3 regions of the Stenotrophomonas sp. YJH_SMC_32 genome follow, and region 2 is predicted to be linked to each of the others. Evidence: predicted binding sites of a transcription regulator. Region 2 holds the regulator's gene; each other region holds the start of a gene.

Region 1 (4,162 bases), on a different contig from region 2:
ACCGGCCACTTCCTCCGCCAGACCCGTCCGACCGACACCTGAGACCGGCATGCAACCGCAAGCGCTGAAGCACCTTGAAGGGCCCGCGACGCGGGTGATGGTGGTCGATGGTTCGAAGCTGGTCCGCAAGCTGATCGCCGATGTCCTGCAGCGTGACCTGCCGGGCGTGGAGGTGATCGGCTGCGACAGCATCGAGGATGCGCAGCAGGCGCTGGCGCAAGGCCCGGTGGACCTGGTGACGACCTCGCTGACCCTGCGCGATGGCGACGGCCTGGCGCTGGCGCGGATGGTGCGCGAAGCCGCCGGCCAGGCCTATGTGCCGGTGATCGTTGTGTCCGGCGATGCCCAGCAGCACCTGGAGCAGCGTCGCTTCACCGAGTACGTCACCGACTATTTCGACAAGGCGCTGGGCCATGAGGCACTGGCGACCTTCATCCGTGGCTATGTGCAGCCGCAGACCATCCCCGGTGCCACCATCCTCTACATCGAGGACAGCCGCGTGGTGGCCGAGGCCACCAAGCGCATGCTTGAGCGGCAGCAGCTGAACGTACTGCACGTGGTCAGCGCCGAAGAGGCATTCACCCTGCTCACTGCCGAGTCGCTGGGCCGCAGCCGCCACCGCATCGACCTGGTGCTGACCGATGTCACCCTGAAGGGCGAACTGAGCGGGCGCGACGTGGTGCAGCGCGTGCGCGTGGACTTCGGTTACGGCAAGCGCCGCCTGCCGGTGCTGGTGATGACCGGTGACGGCAACCCGCACAACCAGACCGGGCTGCTGCAGTCCGGTGCCAACGACCTGGTGCTCAAGCCGATCGAAGAACGGCTGCTGGTCACCAAGGTGCTGTTCCAGCTGAGGCTGGCCCGATTGAACGATGGACCTCTGTTGCGATGATGGATGAAGTAGCCGACACCCCGACGATCCAGCTGGAACCGAGCTGGAAGCAGCATGTCGGCGATTACCTGTTGCAGCCGCAGATGCGCGAGCTGTCGGCCTTCCTGCGCCAGCGCAAGGCCAGTGGCGCGGCGGTGTTCCCGCCCGGCCCGCAGATCTTCGCCGCGTTCGACGCCACGCCGTTCGAGCAGGTGAAGGTGGTGATCCTCGGGCAGGACCCGTACCACGGTCGCGGCCAGGCACATGGCCTGAGTTTCTCGGTGCCGCCGGGCGTGCCGGTGCCGCCGTCGCTGCTGAACATCTACAAGGAGATCGAGAGCGATCTCGGTATCCCGCGTCCGGACCACGGCTGCCTGATTCCGTGGGCGCAGCGTGGCGTGCTGCTGCTCAATGCGGTACTGACGGTGGAAGAGGGCAAGGCCGGTGCGCACCAGGGGCGTGGCTGGGAAGGCTTCACCGACCACGTGGTGGATGTGCTCAACCGCGAGCGCGAAGGGCTGGTGTTCATGCTCTGGGGCGCCTATGCGCAGCAGAAGGGCAAGGTGATCGACACCCGCCGCCATCGCGTGCTGAAGTCGCCGCATCCGTCGCCGCTTTCGGCCCATCGGGGCTTCCTCGGCTGTCGTCATTTCTCGATGGCCAACGAGTACCTGCAGCGCCGCGGCCAGGCCCCGATCGACTGGTCGCTGCCGCCGCGCTCGGCACTCTGAGGGCCGGCGGGCCGCTGGGCCTGAACACCGGGCAACGTTCCCGGGCCTGAATGGGCCTTCAGAACGGCCCGTTCAGCTCCGCTTGACCGGAATCGGCCGCTTTACGGCAGGTAATTGCTTGAATTCCAAGGGATTGTGAATCCCGAAAAGCATGCTCGCCACTGTCATCAAATCGCGCTACGGTAGGGCTCTGTTTGGGACCAGTGTTGCATCAATGGGACGCTGGAACTTTTTCCTCCTTTAGCAGTCCAAATCCCGGACTGCTAAGATGGGTGCCTATGAGCCAGAACACCTCTACTGCCCTTGTGGCAAACAATCTCCCGATTCCCAGTGCGCTCGGTTCGCTGGACGCCTACATCGGTGCCGTGCACCAGATCCCGGTGCTGTCGGTCGATGACGAACAGGACCTGGCCCGTCGCTTCCGCGACGGCAACGATCTGGACGCTGCCCGCGAGCTGGTGCATTCGCACCTGCGCTTCGTGGTGCACGTGGCCCGCGGCTACAACGGCTACGGCCTTGCCCTGGGCGACCTGATCCAGGAAGGCAACATCGGCCTGATGAAGGCGGTCAAGCGCTTCGACCCGGACATGGGCGTGCGCCTGGTCTCCTTCGCGGTGCACTGGATCCGTGCCGAGATGCACGAGTTCATCCTGAAGAACTGGCGCATCGTGAAGGTCGCTACCACCAAGGCGCAGCGCAAGCTGTTCTTCAACCTGCGCAAGTCGAAGACGCGCCTGGGCTGGATGAACGCGGCTGAGGTGAGCGCGGTGGCCAAGGACCTGAACGTGTCCGAGCGCGAGGTCATGGAAATGGAGTCGCGCCTGTCGGGTCGCGATATCGGGTTCGATGCGCCGACCGACGAGGACAACGAGCACGCGCCGCCGTCGCCGGCTGCGTTCCTGGTTGCCGATGACGAAGACCCGTCGATGGCCTACGAGCGCGAGGACAGCGAAGACAACCAGATGCAGCTGCTGCGCGAAGGCCTGGCGGAACTGGATGCTCGCTCGCGCGACATCATCCGCCGCCGCTGGCTGGACGCGGACAGCAAGGTGACGCTGCAGGAACTGGCCGACGAGTACGGCGTGTCGGCCGAGCGCATCCGCCAGGTTGAAGCGAACGCGCTGAAGAAGATGAAGGCGCTGTTCACCGCGTAAGGCGGGATGGCGTTGAAGCCAGGAAAAGGCCCGGCATTGCCGGGCCTTTTCTTTTTGGTGGCGTTCCCATCCACGCATGGCGTGGATCTACCCAGTGTCAGTAGAGCCACGCCATGCGTGGCCGCGGCGCGGCCTCACCCCTCGCGTGCGATCGCGCGCCAGCCGATGTCGGTGCGGTGGAACGCGTTGGCCCAGGTCACCTTGGCGACGCCGGCATAGGCATTGGCCTGCGCGTCGCGCACGCTGTCGCCCAGTGCCGCCACGCACAGCACGCGGCCACCGGCACTGACCACCTGGCCCTGCGCATCCAATGCCGTACCGGCATGGAACACCTTGGCGCTGGCCGGCACGTCGCCCAGGCCGGAAATCACGTCACCGGTGATCGGCGCTTCCGGGTAGGGCTTCGCGGCCAGCACCACGCCCAGTGACGGGCGCGCATCCCACTGCGCTTCTACCTGGTCCAGGCGGCCATCAATCGCCGCTTCCACCAGCTCGACCAGGTCCGACTGCAGGCGCAGCATCACCGGCTGGGTTTCCGGATCGCCGAAGCGCACGTTGAATTCAATTACCTTCGGCGCGCCGCTGGCATCGATCATCAGGCCGGCGTAGAGGAAACCGGTGAACGGGATGCCGTCGGCGATCATGCCCTGCACGGTCGGGTTCACCACTTCGCGCATCACGCGTGCATGCACCTCCGGCGTCACTACCGGCGCTGGCGAGTACGCGCCCATGCCACCCGTGTTGGGGCCGGTGTCGCCGTCGCCGACGCGCTTGTGGTCCTGCGAGGTGGCCATCGGCAGCGCATGCACGCCGTCCACCATCGAAATGAAGCTGGCTTCCTCGCCATCGAGGAATTCCTCGATCACCACGCGGGCGCCGGCATCGCCGAACGCGTTGCCGGAGAGCATGTCACGCACCGCGTCTTCGGCCTCGGCCAACGTCATTGCGACGATCACGCCCTTGCCGGCGGCCAGGCCATCGGCCTTGACCACGATCGGTGCACCCTTCTCGCGGATGTAGGCCAGGGCAGCGTCCACGTCGGTGTGCACGGCATAGAACGCGGTGGGGATGTTGTGGCGGGCCAGGAAGTCCTTGGCGTAGGCCTTGCTGCCTTCCAGCTGCGCGGCGGCGGCGGTCGGCCCGAAGATGCGCAGGCCGGCGGCGCAGAAGCGGTCGACCACACCGGCCACCAGCGGTACTTCCGGGCCGACCACGGTCAACGCCACGCCTTCAGCCTGGGCCAGCGCCAGCAGGCCGTCGATATCGGTCACCTTCACCGCCACGTTGCGGCACTTGTCTTCGCTGGCGGTACCGGCGTTGCCGGGCGCCACGATCACGTCGGTGACACGGGAGGACTGGGCCAGCTTCCATGCCAGGGCGTGTTCGCGGCCGCCGGAGCCGATGAC
Region 2 (4,162 bases):
CGCGGCACGGCTCGATCGACTTCTTGATCAGGTCGTCCACCAGTGCTTCCAGCTTGGCGCGGGTCAGCTTGATGTTCAGGTGCTTCGGACCCGACGCGTCAGCGGTGACGTACGGCAGGTTCACTTCGGTCTGCTGGGCGCTGGACAGCTCGATCTTGGCGCGCTCGGCAGCATCCTTCAGGCGCTGCAGGGCCAGCGGATCCTTGCGCAGGTCGATGCCCTGGTCCTTGTTGAATTCTTCAACCAGGTACTCGATGACGCGGTTGTCGAAGTCTTCGCCACCCAGGAAGGTGTCGCCGTTGGTGGCCAGCACTTCGAACTGCTTCTCGCCGTCGACATTGGCGATCTCGATCACCGAGACGTCGAAGGTGCCGCCGCCCAGGTCGTACACCACGATCTTGCGATCCTTGTTGTCGCCCTTGTCCAGGCCGTAGGCCAGCGCAGCCGCGGTCGGCTCGTTGATGATGCGCTTGACGTCCAGGCCGGCGATGCGCCCGGCGTCCTTGGTCGCCTGGCGCTGGCTGTCGTTGAAGTAGGCCGGCACGGTAATGACCGCTTCGGTGACCTTCTCACCGAGGAAGTCCTCGGCGGTCTTCTTCATCTTCTCCAGCACCTTGGCCGAGATTTCCTGCGGGGCCATCTTCTTGCCGTCGCTGGTGGCGACCCAGGCATCGCCATTGTCATGGGCCAGGATGCTGTACGGGACGTGGGCGATGTCCTTCTGCACCTCGCCATCGGTGAACTTGCGGCCGATCAGGCGCTTCACCGCATAGAAGGTGTTCTTCGGGTTGGTCACGGCCTGGCGCTTGGCCGAGGCACCGACCAGGACTTCGCCGTCCTTGGTGTAGGCGACGATCGACGGGGTGGTGCGATCGCCTTCCGAATTCTCGATGACGCGGGCCTTGCCGCCGTCCATGATCGCCACGCACGAGTTGGTGGTGCCGAGGTCGATACCAATGATCTTGCCCATGGGGGAGACTCCTGAGGATGCTTGTTGGGGTCAGTCCGGCCGTTCGGCCGGTGGATGAATACGATGTGGGGGAGGCCCGTGGAACATTCAAGCCACCTCCCGAACGCTGTGTTTCCGACGATCCGGCGCATTCAGCGTCGGGTCGGGTGACGGGTCTGCCCGCCGCCCGGCCCTGCCGGATCAGTCGGCGGCCACCACCACCAGCGCCGGCCGCAGCAGGCGCTCGTTGAGCAGGTAGCCCTTCTGGAACACGGTCACCACGCTGCCCGGGGCAGCGCCCGGGGTCGGCACCTGGCTGATGGCCTGGTGGTGTTCCGGGTTGAACGGCTGGCCGATCGGATCCAGCAGCGCCAGGCCGTTGTCGGCGGCGACCTTCAGCAGCTGCTTGTAGGTCAGCTCCAGGCCTTCGCGCAGCGGGTGCGGGTCGTCGCCGGCGGCCTTCAGGCCGGCATCCAGGCTGTCGAACACCGGCAGCAGCTCGCCCAGCAGCTTCTCGTTGGCGAACTTGCGGGCCTGCTCGATGTCACGGGCAACACGCTTGCGCTGGTTTTCCAGGTCGGCGCGCTCACGCAGCGCATCGGCCTTGACCTGCTCGACTTCGGCGCGCAGGCGCTCGACTTCGTCGTTGACGCCGGCGGTGGCAGCCGCATCGGCGGCACTCTGCTGGGATTCGATATCTGGATGTTCGTGGTTCATGTCTGGGTCCCTGGCGGTCACTCTCCGCCTCCACCCACCCTAGTGTGGGCGGGATGCTGCGTTTCAAGCGTCGGATGTTCCCGGCGTGCGTCCGGCCGGTGAAAAGGCCGCGCCAAGCACATCGGCGGTGGCCTGGACCAGCGGGATCACCCGGTCGTAGGCCATCCGCTTGGGACCGATCACGCCCAGCACGCCCAGCACCTGGCCATTGGCGGTGTACGGGGCAGTGACCAGCGAGACGCCCTGCAGCGGCATCATTCCGGTCTCTTCGCCGATGAAGATGCGCACCCCCGGCGCCTGGATGGTCCGCTCCAGCAGCTGCAGGATCTCGCGCTTGCTGGAGAACAGCTCGAACAGTTCGCGCAGGCGCTCCAGGTCGGACAGGTCCTGCACGCCCATCAAGCGGGTCTGCCCGGCCACCAGCATGTCGTCGGCCGCCGGCTGCAGGGCCTGCTCGGCCAGTTCGATGCTGTGGGTCAGCAACTGCTCCAGTTCGGACCGGGCGTCGCACAGCTCCAGCAGCAGTCGGGTACGGATCTCGGCCATCGGCAGGCCGGCGAAATGCGCATTGAGGTAGTTGGCGACCTGCTCCAGCTGGCCTGGCGCAAACTCCTGCCGGGTCTCGATCACCCGGTTCTGCACCTCGTTGTCGGCAAATACCAGGATCGCCAGCACCCGGCGCCCATCCAGCGCCACGAAATCGATCTGGCGGAAGGCGAACTGCTCGCGCCGCGGTGCGCTGACCACGCCGACGAAGTGGCTCATCGCCGACAGCAGCTCCGAGGCGCTGCCGAGCAGGGCCTGGGTGCTGCCGCCACCGGCCAGTTCCTGGCGCAACCGGGCCAGCTCGCCCTCGCCCGGCGGCTGCATCTGCAGCAGGCTGTCGACGAACACCCGGTAGCCATGCGCGGTCGGGACGCGGCCGGCCGAGGTATGTGGCGAGGCCAGCAGGCCCAGATCCTCCAGGTCGCCCAGGATGTTGCGGATGGTGGCCGGGCTGACCTCCAGGCCGGCCACGCGCGCCAGCGTCTGCGAGCCGACCGGCTCGCCGTCCTGGATGTATCGCGCGATCAGCGTGCGCAGCAGGTGGCGCGCACGCGGGGCAAGCTGGTCGGGAGAACCGTGCATGGAATCAACCTGTGAGACACGGACACTAGATAATGGCGGCGCATCGCCTTGGCAAGTCATTGGACCTCCCGCGCCCGCGTGCTAGCGTTGCGCGGCTGCTGACACCCCCTTACCCATGCTCAGACATCTTTCGATCAAGGATTTCGCCGTCGTCCGCGCCACCGAACTGGAGTTCGGGCCAGGCATGACCGTGGTTTCAGGCGAGACTGGCGCCGGCAAGTCGCTGATGGTCGACGCACTGGGCTTCCTGTCCGGCCTGCGCGCTGACAGCGGCGTGGTCCGCCATGGTGCCGCACGCGCCGAGCTTTCCGCCGAGTTCGCGCTGGAGCAGCTGCAGGCCGCCCGCCAGTGGCTGGCCGACAACGAGCTGGACGACGAGGACCAATGCCAGCTGCGCCGCGTGATCCGCGCCGACGGCGGCTCGCGGGCCTGGATCAATGGCCGCCCGGTGACGCTGGCACAGCTGGGCGACCTGGCCTCGCTGCTGGTGGAGATCCACGGCCAGCATGAACAGCAGGCGCTGCTGGCGCGCCCGTCGCAGCTGGCCCTGCTGGATGCCTATGCCGGCAACGAGAACGAGCGCCGCCAGGTGCGCCACGCCGCCGCGGCCTGGCAGGCACTGGTCGATGAATCTCTGGCGTTGTCGCAACAGGGCGACGTCAGTGACCGGATCGGCTTCCTGGAGCACCAGCTGCGCGAACTGGACCGCGAGGACCTGGAACCGGAATCGATTGCCGCGCTTGGCGCCAGCCACCGTCGCCAGGCCCACGCCAGCGCCCTGCTGAGCGCCTGCCAGGCGGCCAGCAACCAGCTCAACGGTGAAGACGGCAGCTCCGCGCTGGACCTGCTGCAGCAGGTGCGCCACGAGCTGTCGCGGCTGGTCGAGCACGACCCGCGCCTGGGCGAGGTGGACGGCCTGATCGAGAACGCCTCGATCCAGCTGCACGAAGCCCTGTCGCTGCTGGACCGGGTGCATGACGACCTCGACGCCGACCCGGAACAGTTCGAGGAGAACGAGCGCCGCCTCGGCCGCCTGCACGACCTGGCCCGCAAGCACCGCGTGCCGATGGACGAGCTGGGCGCGCAACGTGAGCGCATGCATGCCGAAGTGGAGCAACTGCGCGGTGCCGATGAGCGCCTGCAGCGCCTGGCCGGCGAGATCGACAAGGCCGCCGCCGCCTGGCGCGTACAGGCTGAAGTGCTGACCGCCAGCCGCCGCAGCGCCGCTGCCGAACTGTCGGCCACCACCACCGGCATCATCGCCGAGCTCGGCATGGGCGGCGGCCAGTTCCTGATCGAACTGGAGCCACAGGACAGCGGCAAGCCCGACCCGCAGGGTGCCGAGCGCGTCGAGTTCCTGGTGGCGGC
Region 3 (4,162 bases), on a different contig from region 2:
GCGCGGCCGATGTCGCCGGCAAAGGTAAGGCGGAACTTGCCGTGCGACTGCAGCGGGTTGACCGGCCGCAGCGGTTCGTTGACCAGTCGCGAGACCGCGCCGGACAGTCCATCCAGCTCCAGCCGCTGCTGTGAATTGCGGCCGGGGAATGCGCCCTCCTGGACGGGATAGTCCAGGCCCAGTGCCGCCTGGCGCAACCCCTGCGCATCGGCGGGAGAAAGGAAGTCGTCAACGACGATGAACGAGGTAGGCATGGTCACCGAGCGTAGCGATGCACTACGGCGACGGCAACCGGGCAACAAAAAACCCCGCCTTGCGGCGGGGTTCTTCCTTACATCACATCGGGAAGGCGTGCCGACCGAGGCCGGCGACGACCGCCGGAGGCGTGGACTTAGAAGTCCATGCCGCCCATGCCGCCCATGCCACCCATGCCACCAGCGCCGCCCATGGCCGGCTCGTCCTTCTTCGGAGCTTCGGCAACCATGGCTTCGGTGGTGATCATCAGGCCGGCGATCGAGGCCGCGTTCTGCAGCGCCGAACGGGTCACCTTGGTCGGGTCCAGAATGCCGAACTGCAGCATGTCGCCGAACTCGCCGGTGGCCGCGTTGTAGCCGAAGCTGCCGGTGCCTTCCTTGACCTTGTTGATGATGACCGACGGCTCGTCGCCAGCGTTGGCCACGATCTCGCGCAGCGGGGCTTCCATCGCACGCAGGGCGATCTGGATGCCGTGGTTCTGGTCTTCGTTGGCACCCTTCAGGCCGGCCAGCGCGGTGATCGCGCGGACCAGGGCAACGCCGCCGCCCGGGACCACGCCTTCTTCAACGGCTGCACGGGTAGCGTGCAGGGCGTCGTCGACGCGATCCTTCTTTTCCTTCATTTCGATTTCGGTCGAGGCGCCGACCTTGATCACGGCAACACCGCCGGCCAGCTTGGCCACGCGTTCCTGCAGCTTCTCGCGATCGTAATCCGAGGAGGTGTCCTGGATCTGGGTCTTGATCTGCGCCACGCGTGCATCAACGTTGGCCTTGTCGCCGACGCCGTCGATGATGGTGGTGTTCTCCTTGGAGACCTGCACCTTCTTGGCGCGGCCCAGGTCCTTGATGGTGGCCTTTTCCAGCGACAGGCCGACTTCCTCGGAGATCACGGTGCCACCGGTCAGCACGGCCATGTCTTCCAGCATCGCCTTGCGGCGGTCGCCGAAGCCCGGGGCCTTGACGGCCACGACCTTGACGATGCCACGGATGGTGTTGACCACCAGGGTCGCCAGCGCTTCGCCTTCGACTTCTTCAGCGACGATCAGCAGCGGCTTGCCGGCCTTGGCGACGCCTTCCAGCACCGGCAGCAGGTCACGGACGTTGGAGATCTTCTTGTCGTGCAGCAGGATGAACGGATCATCCAGGTCAGCGGTCTGCGACTGCTGGTTGTTGATGAAGTACGGCGACAGGTAGCCGCGGTCGAACTGCATGCCCTTGACCACGTCCAGCTCGTTGTCCAGGCCCGAGCCTTCTTCAACGGTGATGACGCCTTCCTTGCCGACTTCCTTCATCGCGTCAGCAATGATCTGGCCGATCGACTCATCCGAGTTGGCCGAGATGGTACCGACCTGGGCAATCGCCTTGTCGTCGGCGGTCGGCTTGGAGATGTTCTTCAGCTCGGCGACGGCAGCCGAAACGGCCTTGTCGATACCGCGCTTGAGGTCCATCGGGTTCATGCCGGCGGCAACGGCCTTGGCGCCTTCGCGGATCAGGGCCTGGGCCAGCACGGTGGCGGTGGTGGTGCCGTCGCCGGCATCGTCGTTGGTGCGCGACGCAACTTCCTTCACCATCTGCGCGCCCATGTTCTCGAACTTGTCAGCCAGTTCGATTTCCTTGGCGACGGAGACGCCGTCCTTGGTGATGGTCGGGGCGCCGAAGCTCTTTTCCAGCACGACGTTGCGGCCCTTCGGGCCCAGGGTGGCCTTGACGGCATTGGCGAGAACATTGACGCCGCGCACCATGCGCGAACGGGCGTCTTCACCGAAACGAATATCCTTGGCAGCCATTGCATTTACCTCATTGGTAGCGCCGGACGATGCCCGGCGGCTGGGAGTTTGGGATCAGGTTGAAACAGGTCGCGCCGAGGCTCAGCCGATGACGGCGAGCACGTCGTCTTCGCGCAGGACCTTGTATTCGACGCCTTCGCTCTTGTACGAGCTGCCGGCGTACTGGCCGTAGATGACCTTGTCGCCGACCTTCAGCGACGGCGCGCGCACGTTGCCGTTGTCCAGCGGCTTACCCGGGCCGACGGCCACGACCTCACCCTTGGTGGACTTTTCCTTGGCCGAGTCGGGGATGACGATGCCACCGGCGGAGATTTCGTCGGCTTCGATCGGCTTGACCACAACGCGGTCGTGCAGCGGCTTGATGCTCATAGGAGACCTCTTAAGTGATTGATTGGTCTAAAAAAGTCCGGCGATGTTAGCACTCACCCCGGGCGAGTGCCAGAACCGCACGTGAAGAAACCCGACAACGTCGGGAGCAGGGCAGAGATGGAGCCCCGCCGTCCCCTTTCAAGGGCGGAATGAAAAAAATTTTTCCGCCCGCGCGCGTCGGCCAAGGCGTCGGTCCTGGACAATTTCGGTGACAAGCGTCGCACTGTCAGATATCTGACGTTCATTTACGACAAAGTGTCACTGGATCGGCCTTAGGCTCGGTCAGGCATTCCCAATCACAAGGAGTAGTCGATGCGATTGCTGTCCCCGCTTGCCGCCGCCTGCCTGCTGGCGCTGGCCGCCGCGCCGGCCCAGGCCGAGGTCTTCATCAATGAACTGCACTACGACGACAGCACCGCCGCCGGTGACGTCGGCGAAGCGATCGAGGTCGTAGCCACTGCCGGTGAGGACCTGTCCGGCTACCGCCTGTACCTCTACAACGGCAGCAATCCGTCGGCCGCCACCGTCTATGCCAACACCCCGGTCCCGGCCGGCACCGCCGCCGGCTGCGGCAGCGCCAGTATCGCTGTGGTCAACTATCCGACCAACGGCATCCAGAACGGACCGAACGACGGCATCGCGCTGGTCGATGCCAGCGGCAAGGTGGTCCAGTTCCTCAGCTACGAGGGTGCCATCACCGCCTCCGGTGGCCCTGCTGCCGGCATGACCAGCCAGAACATCCCGGTGGCCGAAAGCAACAGCACCGCGCCGGGCACCTCGCTGCAGCTGACTGGCAGCGGCAGCCAGTACGCCCACTTCACCTGGGCCGAATCTGCCGGCCAGACGTTCGGCAGCTGCAACAACGGCCAGACCTTCAGCGGCGGTGGCACGCCAGGCCCCAACACGCCGCCGTCAGTCTCCACCACCACCCCGGCGCAGGGCAGCAGCACCTTCCCCGCTGCCGCCGACCTGGAAGTGGTGTTCAGCGAGACGGTGAACCTGGCCAGTGGCGCCTTCGCCCTGAGCTGCGGCACCTCCGGCAGCGTGCCGCTGACCTTCCCGGCCAGCGGCCGCAGCGTGAAGCTGTCCACCAATACCGCGCTGGTGGCCGGTGAAGCCTGCCGCTTCGACATCCGCGCCGCGCGCATCACCGACCTGCAGGGCGCGCATCCGGCCGCCGACAGCCGCATCGCCTTCACCGTGGCCAGCACCGGCGGCAATCCGGACCCGGGCAACCCGGGCGTGCCGGCCGGCTACTACTCCAGGGTCAACACCAGCAGCCCCAGCCAGCTGCGCTGCTCGCTGCACGCCACCATCAAGGGCCACACCGCCTACCCGTACAGCGGCTCGGGCACCAGCACCTGGACCATCCTGGAAATCGCCGACGAGGATCCGAACAACCCGAACCGCATCCTCGATGCCTACCGCAACCGCAGCTACGCCAAGGTCAGTGATCGTGCGGGCACCGGCAGCGGCCTGACCTACAACCGCGAGCACACCTGGCCGAACTCGCTGGGCTTTGCCACCACCACCGGTGACAAGGGCCTGCCCTACGCGCCGTACACCGACACCCACATGCTGTACCTGACCGACGCGCAGTGGAACGCCGACCGTGGCAACAAGCCGTTCGCCAAGTGCGATGCCAGCTGCGGCGAGCGTGCCACCGAAGCCAATAATGGGCAGGGCGGCGGCAGCGGTGGCTACCCGGGCAATTCCAACTGGGTGCGCACGCCGGACGGCAACACCGGCACC

Evidence for each region. The regulator HrcA, encoded in region 2, represses chaperone genes, less so after heat shock. The targets are predictions, from matches to a motif close to TTNGCACTCNNNNNNNNNGAGTGCNAA.
Region 1: a site for HrcA is predicted at 1,843-1,869, ahead of rpoH (RNA polymerase sigma factor RpoH). Genes of this name have one in related genera too.
Region 3: a site for HrcA is predicted at 2,457-2,483, ahead of AC5P7S_RS01705 (co-chaperone GroES). Genes of this name have one in related genera too.

Annotation. Positions count from the first base shown of each region.
Region 1 covers NZ_JCAFTE010000001.1:335,279-339,440, forward strand. The annotation lists gene ftsX (permease-like cell division protein FtsX) at 1-42, shown strand, start outside; gene AC5P7S_RS01525 (response regulator) at 50-892, shown strand; gene ung (uracil-DNA glycosylase) at 889-1,602, shown strand; gene rpoH (RNA polymerase sigma factor RpoH) at 1,881-2,756, shown strand; gene purD (phosphoribosylamine--glycine ligase) at 2,891-4,162, opposite strand, start outside.
Region 2 covers NZ_JCAFTE010000002.1:79,958-84,119, forward strand. The annotation lists gene dnaK (molecular chaperone DnaK) at 1-970, opposite strand, end outside; gene grpE (nucleotide exchange factor GrpE) at 1,151-1,666, opposite strand; gene hrcA (heat-inducible transcriptional repressor HrcA) at 1,730-2,794, opposite strand; gene recN (DNA repair protein RecN) at 2,910-4,162, shown strand, end outside.
Region 3 covers NZ_JCAFTE010000001.1:371,482-375,643, reverse strand. The annotation lists gene AC5P7S_RS01715 (DUF6445 family protein) at 1-254, opposite strand, end outside; gene groL (chaperonin GroEL) at 392-2,041, opposite strand; gene AC5P7S_RS01705 (co-chaperone GroES) at 2,123-2,410, opposite strand; gene AC5P7S_RS01700 (endonuclease) at 2,723-4,162, shown strand, end outside.